DNA from 2 places in the Mesorhizobium sp. 2RAF21 genome. Region 1 is predicted to be linked to the other one. Evidence: predicted binding sites of a transcription regulator. Region 1 holds the regulator's gene; the other holds the start of a gene.
What was found. The regulator PhoB, encoded in region 1, activates phosphate uptake and scavenging genes when phosphate is short. The targets are predictions, from matches to a motif close to TGTCATNNANCTGTCAT.
Positions count from the first base shown of each region.

Region 1 (4,762 bases):
ACTCGACCATTTCCGCAATCTCTTCCGACTTGATCGCCGAGGGCGTCCTGATGGAAGGACGCAGTGAATCGACCGCCGCGAAACGTGGCCGCCCGCAGGTCGGGCTGGAACTTGCCGCGGACGCTGCGGCGGTGATCACGGTGATCCTATCGCTCAACCTCTTGACCGCGACGGTCACCGACTATGCCGGGCGCGTTTTGGCCCAGGATGCCCGCAGGCTGGACACCCTGACCCTGCCGCGGGAAGCCCTGATCGAGGAATGTGTCACGATCGTGCGGCAGCGCCTCGAAGACGAAACCACGATTGGGCGACGCGTGCTGCGTATTGCCTTCGCTGTCCAGGGCACTGCCGATTCCCATGCGCGTGCCATGCTTTGGACGCCAATAACGCCTCACGGCAATATTCCGTTCGCAGATATCCTCGAAGAGGCGTTCGGCATTCCTGTCATCGTCGAGAACGACTGCAACATGATGGCCGTTGCGTTGCGCTGGCGCGGTACCGACCGTTATCGTGACGACTTCATCGCCGTCCTGCTCTCGCACGGTATCGGCATGGGTATCGTGCTCAACGGCGAATTGTTCATCGGCACACATTCGTCCGGCGGCGAGTTCGGCCACATGATCCATCGCCCGAAAGGCGCGCTGTGCCGCTGCGGCCGGCACGGCTGCGTCGAGGCCTATGCCGGTAACTATGCGATCTGGCGAAGCGCCAATGGCATCGACGAAAACGCGGAACCGGCTGCCGACATCCCTGATAACGAGATGCAGGCGCTAGCTGATAAGGCACGCATGACAGCAGGCCCCGAACGCGACGCCTATCGATGCGCCGGTGAGGCGCTGGGCTACGGTCTGGGGTCCCTGTTTGCCGTCATCGACCCCGCCCCGGTGACGTTCGTCGGTATCGGCGCGACGGCCTTCGACCTGATCGAGCCGGCACTGCGGGAAGCGATTGCCCAGACCGCCGGCGGCCAGCATTCCGCTTCGATTTCCTTCGACACGGAGCCGAACGAGCAAATGCTGATCCGGGAAGGGTGCGCCATGCGCGCACTGACCTTCATCGACCAGGAAATCTTCGCACTGGGCGGTCCGATGGCAACCATGCCCCCGCCGCCACAAGGCGGCGAAGGCTAGGCTCAGTCCTCGCGGATAGCGTAACCGGATCCGCGGATGGTGCGGATGACATCCGGCATGCGACCGTTGTTGACCGCCTTGCGCAGCCGCCCGACATGCACATCCACCGTGCGTTCGTCGATGTAGATGGTCTCGCCCCACACATTGTCGAGCAACTGGCTGCGCGAGAAAACGCGACCGGGATGGCGCATCATGAATTCCAGCAGGCGGAATTCCGTCGGCCCGAGCCGGATTTCACTCTTCTTGCGGTAAACCCGGTGCGACTCGCGGTCGAGCACGATGTCGCCCACCTTGAGCACCGAGGATAGCACCTCAGGCTTGGCCCGGCGCAGCAACGCCTTCACCCGCGCCATGAACTCCGGCATCGAGAACGGCTTGACCAGATAATCGTCCGCTCCCGTGGAAAGCCCACGCACACGGTCGCTTTCCTCGCCTCGCGCCGTCAGCATGATGATCGGCAGACGTTCGGTTTCGGGGCGCATCCTGAGCCGACGACACAATTCGATACCGGATACGGCCGGAACCATCCAATCGAGCACCAGAAGATCTGGAACATTCTCTTGGAGCCGGATTTCCGCCTCGTCGCCTCTCGCCACCACCTCGACCTGGTAGCCCTCGGATTCCAGATTGTAGCGGAGGAGAACGCCCAACGGCTCCTCGTCCTCCACCACCATGACACGCGGCGCGATCATCTTGCCGTCGTCCTTTTGCTACGCGGCCGGGACGGCTGCGGCCGTCTCGTCGAACTTCGGCCGATTGGGCGGCAACTGCTCGCCCGTCAGCACGTAGTAGGCATTTTCGGCGATATTGGTGACGTGATCGCCGATGCGTTCCAGATTCTTGGCGCAGAACAGCAAATGCGTACACGGCGTGATGTTGCGCGGATCTTCCATCATGTAGGTCAGCAATTCGCGGAAGACGGAAGTGTATTTTACGTCGATCCGTTCATCGTCGGCCCTCAGCTGAGCAAGCCCCTGCGGATCAGCCGCCGCATATTTCTCGATCACCCCGTCGACCTGGACGAGTACGAGCTGCGCCATGGCATCGATGGAATGCGAAAATTCGCGCGGCGTCCCGCTCTGCCCGACCGCGCCAACCCGCTTGGCGATGTTCTTGGCAAGGTCGCCGATGCGTTCGAAATCGCCCGCCATGCGGATGGCGCCGATGACGGCACGAAGGTCCTGCGCCATCGGCTGCCGCTTGGCGATCAGCGTGATCGCACGGTTGTCCAGTTCGCGTTGGCGCGCATCCATGATGGCATCGTCGGACACGACGCGCTGCGCCAATCCATTGTCCGATTTCAGCAACGCCTTGGTCGAGCTCTCGACCATCGATCCCGCAAGGTCGCCCATATCGCGGACAAGCTTGCTGATCTGTCCGAGTTCCTCATCGAACGACGCGACGGTATGTTCACCCATGATCCTGTCCTCGCTTGTCGTCTGCCGCGCTCGTCGGCTCAGCCGAAACGGCCGGTGATGTAATCCTGCGTGCGCTTGTCGTCAGGGTTGGTGAACATCTTGTCGGTAGCCCCCTCCTCGACCAGATAGCCGAGATGGAACATGGCGGTGCGTTGCGACACGCGTGCCGCCTGCTGCATCGAGTGCGTAACGATGACGATCGTGTAGTTCTGCCGCAGTTCGTCGATCAATTCCTCGACCTTGGCGGTTGCGATCGGATCGAGAGCCGAGCAGGGCTCATCCATCAGAATGACTTCCGGCGACACGGCAATTGCACGCGCGATGCACAGGCGCTGCTGCTGACCGCCGGAAAGGCCCGTACCCGGTTCGTGCAGGCGGTCCTTCACCTCATTCCAGATCGCCGCCTTTTGCAGACTGGACTCAACAATCCGATCCATGTCGGCCTTGCTCTTGGCAAGCCCATGGATGCGCGGACCATAGGCGACATTCTCGTAGATCGACTTCGGGAACGGATTGGGCTTCTGGAACACCATGCCGACGCGGGCGCGAAGTTCGACTACGTCGATCTTGGGATCGTAGATGTCTTCCTGGTCCAGCGTGATCTTGCCGCCAACCTTGGCGGAATCGATCGTGTCGTTCATGCGGTTGAGGCAGCGCAGGAAGGTCGACTTGCCGCAACCGGACGGGCCGATGAGCGCCGTCACCTGGTTCTGGCGGATGTCCAGATTGACGTCGAACAGCGCTTGCTTCTCGCCATAGTGCACGGTGACCTTGTCACCACGCATCTTGATCATCTCATTGGTCTGGGCGCTCATCTGGCTGCTCACTGCCTGTTCGAGGGTCTTTTCCGTCATGATATTCATATCAGGCTCCCTTTCTACCAGCGCCGTTCGAAGCGACGCCGGAGCACGATCGCGGTGATGTTCATGGCCATCAAGAAGACCAGAAGGATGATGATGGCGCCCGACATGCGTTCCACGAAGGCGCGCTCGGCCTCATTGGCCCACATATAGATCTGCACCGGCAGCGCCGTCGCCGGATCGAATGGCGTCGTCGGATAATCGGCCACGAAAGCCACCATGCCGATCAGCAGCAGCGGAGCCGTCTCACCCAGCGCGCGTGCCAGGCCGATGATGGTACCGGTGAGGATGCCCGGCGCAGCCAAAGGCAGGACGTGCTGGAAAACCATCTGCATCTTCGAGGCGCCAAGACCGAGAGCAGCCGAGCGGATTGAGGGCGGCACGGCAGCGAGAGCAGCGCGCGTGGCGATGATGATGGTAGGCAACGTCATTAGCGTCAGCACCAGGCCACCGACGAAGGCGGCAGAACGCGGCATGCCGAGGAAATTGACGAAGACAGCGAGGCCTAGAAGGCCGAAAACGATCGACGGCACCGCGGCCAGATTATTGATGTTCACCTCGATCAGATCGGTGAAACGGCCCTTCTTGGCGAATTCTTCGAGGTAGATCGAAGCGGCGACGCCAATGGGCAGCGCAAGCAGCAACACGATCACCATCATGTAGAACGAACCGATGATCGCGACACCGAGACCCGACGTTTCCGGACGGCTGGAGGCGCCGAAGGTAAACAGACCGGTGTTGAAATGCTCGGCCATTGCGCCTTCGGCCTTGAGCTTGTTCATCCATTCGACCTGCTGGTCGGAAACCTTGCGGCGATCTTCCGGAACGCTCAAATCGATCTGGCCTTTGAAAGCCGAGTCGAGGTTGGCGGCGGCAAGGATCTCGACGTTGCGCGTCGTGCCGATCACCGCCGGATCGGAAACGGCGACGTTTCGCAGCTGAACGCGAGCGCCTTCCGACAGAAAGCCTTTCAGCTTCGCCGCCATCGGCTTGTTCTTCGGATCAATGCCGAGCTTCTCCATCAGGGCGCGTTGCGCCAAGACCGGATAATTGGCCGTGACCAGCACGTCTGGATCCGATGCCCGTTTGTTGTCGGGGTCGATGACCTTCTCGTCGAAGGTAATCGGCAGGGTGATCGTCGTTTGCCAGAACGAGGTGTAGCCCTTGCCCACGATCGAAACCAGCATGACCGCCAGGAAGGCCAGGCCGACGAGGATCGCCAACACACCGTAGAGGCGGAAGCGGCGCTCAGCGGCATAACGTTTCTTGAGGCCGATGTCGCGACGTGCCTGGGGAACCGAGGCGGCGACCGTATCCAAGGTGACGTCGGTCATTCGTACTGCTCCCGGTATTT
Region 1 covers NZ_JBFRGM010000013.1:72,983-77,744, forward strand. Annotated here, with positions in the region: gene AB4136_RS21610 (ROK family protein) at 1-1,130, shown strand, start outside; gene phoB (phosphate regulon transcriptional regulator PhoB) at 1,133-1,822, opposite strand; gene phoU (phosphate signaling complex protein PhoU) at 1,841-2,548, opposite strand; gene pstB (phosphate ABC transporter ATP-binding protein PstB) at 2,587-3,411, opposite strand; gene pstA (phosphate ABC transporter permease PstA) at 3,426-4,742, opposite strand; gene pstC (phosphate ABC transporter permease subunit PstC) at 4,739-4,762, opposite strand, start outside.

Region 2 (4,762 bases), on a different contig from region 1:
GCGCCGGCTTGGGCGACTAGCGCGTCTTGCAGGTCGGCGCGATGGGCGGTCAGGTAAGGCGCCTGCCAGCGTTGTTCGGCGGAGGAGCCAAGCGGCACGCGCGCCAGTTCCTTCAACGCGGCGGCATCCCTGAGCACCACAGCCTCTGGCCGCACCGCCGACGGCAGCAGGCGCTCGAGCACGCCGAGCCTGACCAGGATGCGGGTGGCATTGGGGGAGAGCTGGAGGCCGGCGCCGACCGCCTCGATGCGTTCGGCCTGTTCGAATATGTCGACCGCGAAACCGCGCTGCGCGAAAGCCAGAGCGGCCGTCAGCCCGGCAATGCCGCCGCCGGCGATCACGATGCGGCGGCGTGCCTCCATCATCGGGCTCGGGCTGGAAGCCGCCTCAGGCGGCGCGGTCGATATAGAGGCAGCCGGCCGGAACGGTTTCGGTTGCCTTCAGCTTGGCCGAATAGCGATAGAGCGTCGAGCAGTAGGGGCAGACCTTCTCGTCGTCGCTGCCGAGGTCGAGGAAAACGTGCGGATGGTCGAAGGGCGGGTTGGCGCCGACGCACATGAATTCCCGCACGCCGATCTCGATTGCCGCGTGCCCCGCGTCGTTCTGGAAGTGGGGGATGGAACCGCCGGCCATTTTCGTCTCCTTCAGCGCGTACGACATGCGTTTGAAGCATATCCGTGCTCTTTGCAAGTTCGATGAAATGAAACTGTCGCAAAAGGATGGCACACGCTAAATTGAGCCGGTTAAGCGGCGCGCGCCTCGGGAGAGAACAAGAGACATGAACGAACTCAAGCCGGTCCAGGCCGACTTCATCAACGTCGAGACGGTAAGCGTCGAGGGTGGCAATCCCGACCGCTTCGTCAACCGGGAGTTCTCCTGGCTGCAGTTCAACCGCCGCGTTCTGGAAGAATCGTTCAATCCGCATCACCCGCTGCTGGAGCGGGTCCGCTTCCTGTCGATCTCGGCCGCCAACCTCGACGAGTTCTTCATGGTGCGCGTCGCCGGCCTCGCCGGCCAAGTGCGCGAGGGCATCGTGCTGAAAAGCCCAGACGGACGCACGCCCGAGCAGCAGCTGGAGCAATTGCTGCGCGAAGTGGAGCGGTTGCAGGAAGACCAGCAGAAGAGCCTTTCGGCGCTGATGGAGCTGCTCAACAAGCAGGGCATCGAGACGATCGCCGGCGACGCGCTGACCAAGGACGAGCGGATCTGGCTGGAAGACCATTTCCAGGAGCAGGTGTTTCCGGTGCTGACGCCGCTGTCGATCGACCCGGCGCACCCGTTCCCGTTCATTCCCAATCTCGGCTTCTCCATCGCGCTGCAGCTCAGGCACCGCAAGAACGGCGAGGCGATGAGCGCGCTTTTGCGTCTGCCGCAGGCGCTGCGGCGTTATGTTCGCCTGCCGGACCGCAAGGGCCATGTCCGCTTCATTTCGCTGGAGCAGGTGGTCGGCCTCTATATCGGCAAGCTTTTCCCGGGCTACGAGGTCAAGGGATCGGGCACCTTCCGCATCATCCGCGATAGCGATATCGAGGTCGAGGAAGAGTCCGAGGATCTGGTGCGCCTGTTCGAGACAGCGCTGAAGCGCCGGCGCCGGGGCTCCGTCATCCGCATCGAATTCGACAATTCCATGCCCGAGGAATTGCGCGATTTCGTCGCCGGCGAACTCGGCGTCTCGTCCGGCCGCATCAGCGTGCTGACCGGCCCGCTGGCGCTCAGCCAGATTTCAGAAATCGTCTCTGTGGCGCGCGACGATCTGAAATTCGTGCCCTACAATCCGCGTTTTCCCGAGCGCATTCGCGAGCATGGCGGCGATTGCTTCGCGGCGATCCGCGAGAAGGACATCGTCGTCCATCACCCTTACGAATCCTTCGACGTGGTCGTGCAGTTCCTGCGCCAGGCGACGGCCGACCCTGAAGTGGTGGCGATCAAGCAGACGCTTTACCGCACCTCCAACGACAGCCCGATCGTGCGAGCCCTGGTCGATGCCGCCGAGGCCGGCAAGTCTGTCACCGCGCTGGTCGAATTGAAGGCGCGTTTCGACGAGGAGGCCAACATCCGCTGGGCGCGCGACCTTGAGCGCGCCGGCGTGCAGGTGGTGTTCGGCTTCCTGGAACTGAAGACACACGCCAAGATGTCGCTGGTGGTGCGGCGCGAGGACGGGCGGTTGCGCAACTATGTGCATCTCGGCACCGGCAACTATCACCCGATCACCGCGCGCATCTATACGGACCTGTCCTTCTTCACCACCGATCCAGGCATCGCGCGCGACGTGGCGCAGATCTTCAATTTCATCACCGGTTATGCCGAGCCGACTGGCGAAATGCGCCTTGCCTTGTCGCCCTACACGCTGCGCAGCCGCATCCTCGGCCATATCGGCGAGGAGATCGAACATGCCCGCAACGGCCACCCGGCGCGCATCTGGATGAAGATGAACGCATTGGTCGATCCGACCATCATCGACGCGCTCTACGATGCCAGCCGTGCTGGCGTCGAGATCGACCTGGTCGTGCGCGGCATCTGCTGCCTGCGGCCACAGGTGCCGGGGCTTTCGGAGAACATCCGTGTCAAATCGATCATCGGCCGCTTCCTCGAACACAGCCGCATCTACTGCTTCGGCAACGGCCACGGGCTACCGTCCGACGACGCCATCGTCTACATTTCCTCCGCTGACCTGATGCCGCGCAATCTCGACCGGCGCGTCGAATGCATGGTGCCGATCACCAATCCAACTGTGCATGAACAGATCCTCGGCCAGATCATGCTGGGCAACATCATGGACAACCAGCAAAGTTTCGAAGTATTGGCCGATGGTACCTCGCGGCGCGTCGTGCCCGACGAGGGCGAGGAACCGTTCAACGCGCAGGAATATTTCATGACGAATCCGAGCCTGTCGGGACGCGGTGATGCCTTGAAATCGCACGCGCCCAAGCGAATCGCGCAGTTCAAGCGCCGCAAGAAGGACATGGCCGGCTGATGATGGCCGTGTCCCAGGGACGGCTGCAGGACCGCCGCCCGCTGTCGATCATCGATATCGGTTCCAACTCGATCCGCCTCGTCGTCTATGAGGGGCTGGCGCGCTCGCCGACCGTGCTGTTCAACGAGAAGATGCTGGCCGGCCTCGGTCGCGGCATCGTCTCTACCGGCAAGCTGGACCCGGAGGCGGTCACCCGCTCGATGGAGGAATTCCGCCGCTTCCGCGCGCTGTCAGAGCAGGCCGGCGCCGAGCGCATGTATGTGCTGGCAACAGCCGCCGCGCGCGAGGCCGTCAACGGGCCGGACTTCATCCACCGCGCCGAACAGGTGCTGGGCACCGAGGTCCATGTGCTGAGTGGCCGCCAGGAGGCCTATTATTCGGCGCTCGGCGTCATTTCCGGCTTCCATCCCGCCAACGGCATCGCTGGCGACCTTGGCGGCGGCAGCCTGGAACTGGTCGACATCGATGGCGAGGTGATCGGCGAGGGCATCACGCTGCCGCTCGGCGGCCTGCGCCTCCAGGACATGGCCAAGAATTCGCTCGCCCAGGCGGCCCGCATCGCCAAGATCGAACTGGCCAAGGCGAAGCTTCTGAAGGGCGGACAGGGCAGGGCTTTCTACGCCGTTGGCGGCACCTGGCGAAATCTGGCGCGCCTCCACATGGAGATGAACAACTATCCGCTCGGCGTGATGCATCACTACGAGATCGAGATCGACAGCGCCATCGCCTTCCTCAAGCAGGTCGCCCGGGGCGATGTCGAGAAGGTCAAGGGCATCGAGGGCGTGTCGAAGAACCGCCGTTCGCTGCTGCCCTATGGCGCCGTCGTGCTGCAGGAAATCCTCACCGACATGCAGCCGTCGAAGATTATCGTTTCAGCGATCGGCGTGCGCGAAGGCTATCTCTATTCGCTGCTCGACGAGACCGAGCGCAAGGCCGACCCGTTGATTTCGGCGGCCGAGGAACTGGCCAAGCTGCGCTCGCGTTCGGTCACCCACGCGCATGAACTGGTCGACTGGACCTGCAAGGCCTTCGAGACCTTTGGCATTGACGAGACGGCGGACGAGGCACGCTACCGGCGCGCGGCCTGCCTGCTTGCCGATATCGGCTGGCGTGCGCATCCCGAATATCGCGGGCGGCAATCGCTCAACATCATCGCGCATGCCTCCTTCATCGGCGTCGACCACCCCGGCCGCGCCTTCCTGGCGCTGGCCAATGCCTATCGCCATGAAGGTGTCTTCAACGAAAACATCGCGCCTGAGATCAAGGCGCTGGCGACGCCGCGCTATCTGGAGCGGGCGCGCATCCTGGCGGCGATGATGCGGGTGGTCTATCTGCTCACCGCTTCGATGCCGGGCGTCATGCCCCGGTTGCGTTGGGAAAGTCGTGGCAACGGTGCCTTGGCGCTGATCATCCCGGCCGATCTTGCCGACCTTTACGGCGAACGCCCGGCCGGGCGTCTCGCCCAACTCGCCAAGATCACCAACCGCCGCCTTATCCTCGCCGTCGAGGGCGGCCCCAGCGTGGTGGCCAAGTAGCGCTGCTTCAGCCGCGCCTGCCGTCAATCGAGAATGCACCGGCACCGACCGCCGCCAGGGCGAGGAAGCCGCCGGCAATGGCGATATCCTTCATCAGCATCTGCGTGTGCAGGAAGGTGAGCGTCGGGTCGCCGTCGCCATGGCCGTAGTGGCCGAGAAAACCGGCAACGATGCAGAACACCGAAAACAGCGCCGCAGCAAACCGCGTTTGCAGGCCGAGAAGGATGGCGAGCCCGCCAATCAGTTCGAACAG
Region 2 covers NZ_JBFRGM010000010.1:94,147-98,908, forward strand. Annotated here, with positions in the region: gene AB4136_RS17635 (FAD-dependent monooxygenase) at 1-365, opposite strand, end outside; gene AB4136_RS17640 (zinc-finger domain-containing protein) at 388-633, opposite strand; gene AB4136_RS17645 (RNA degradosome polyphosphate kinase) at 779-2,974, shown strand; gene ppx (exopolyphosphatase) at 2,974-4,509, shown strand; gene AB4136_RS17655 (DoxX family protein) at 4,517-4,762, opposite strand, start outside.
Region 2: a site for PhoB is predicted at 697-713, ahead of AB4136_RS17645 (RNA degradosome polyphosphate kinase). Genes of this name have one in related genera too.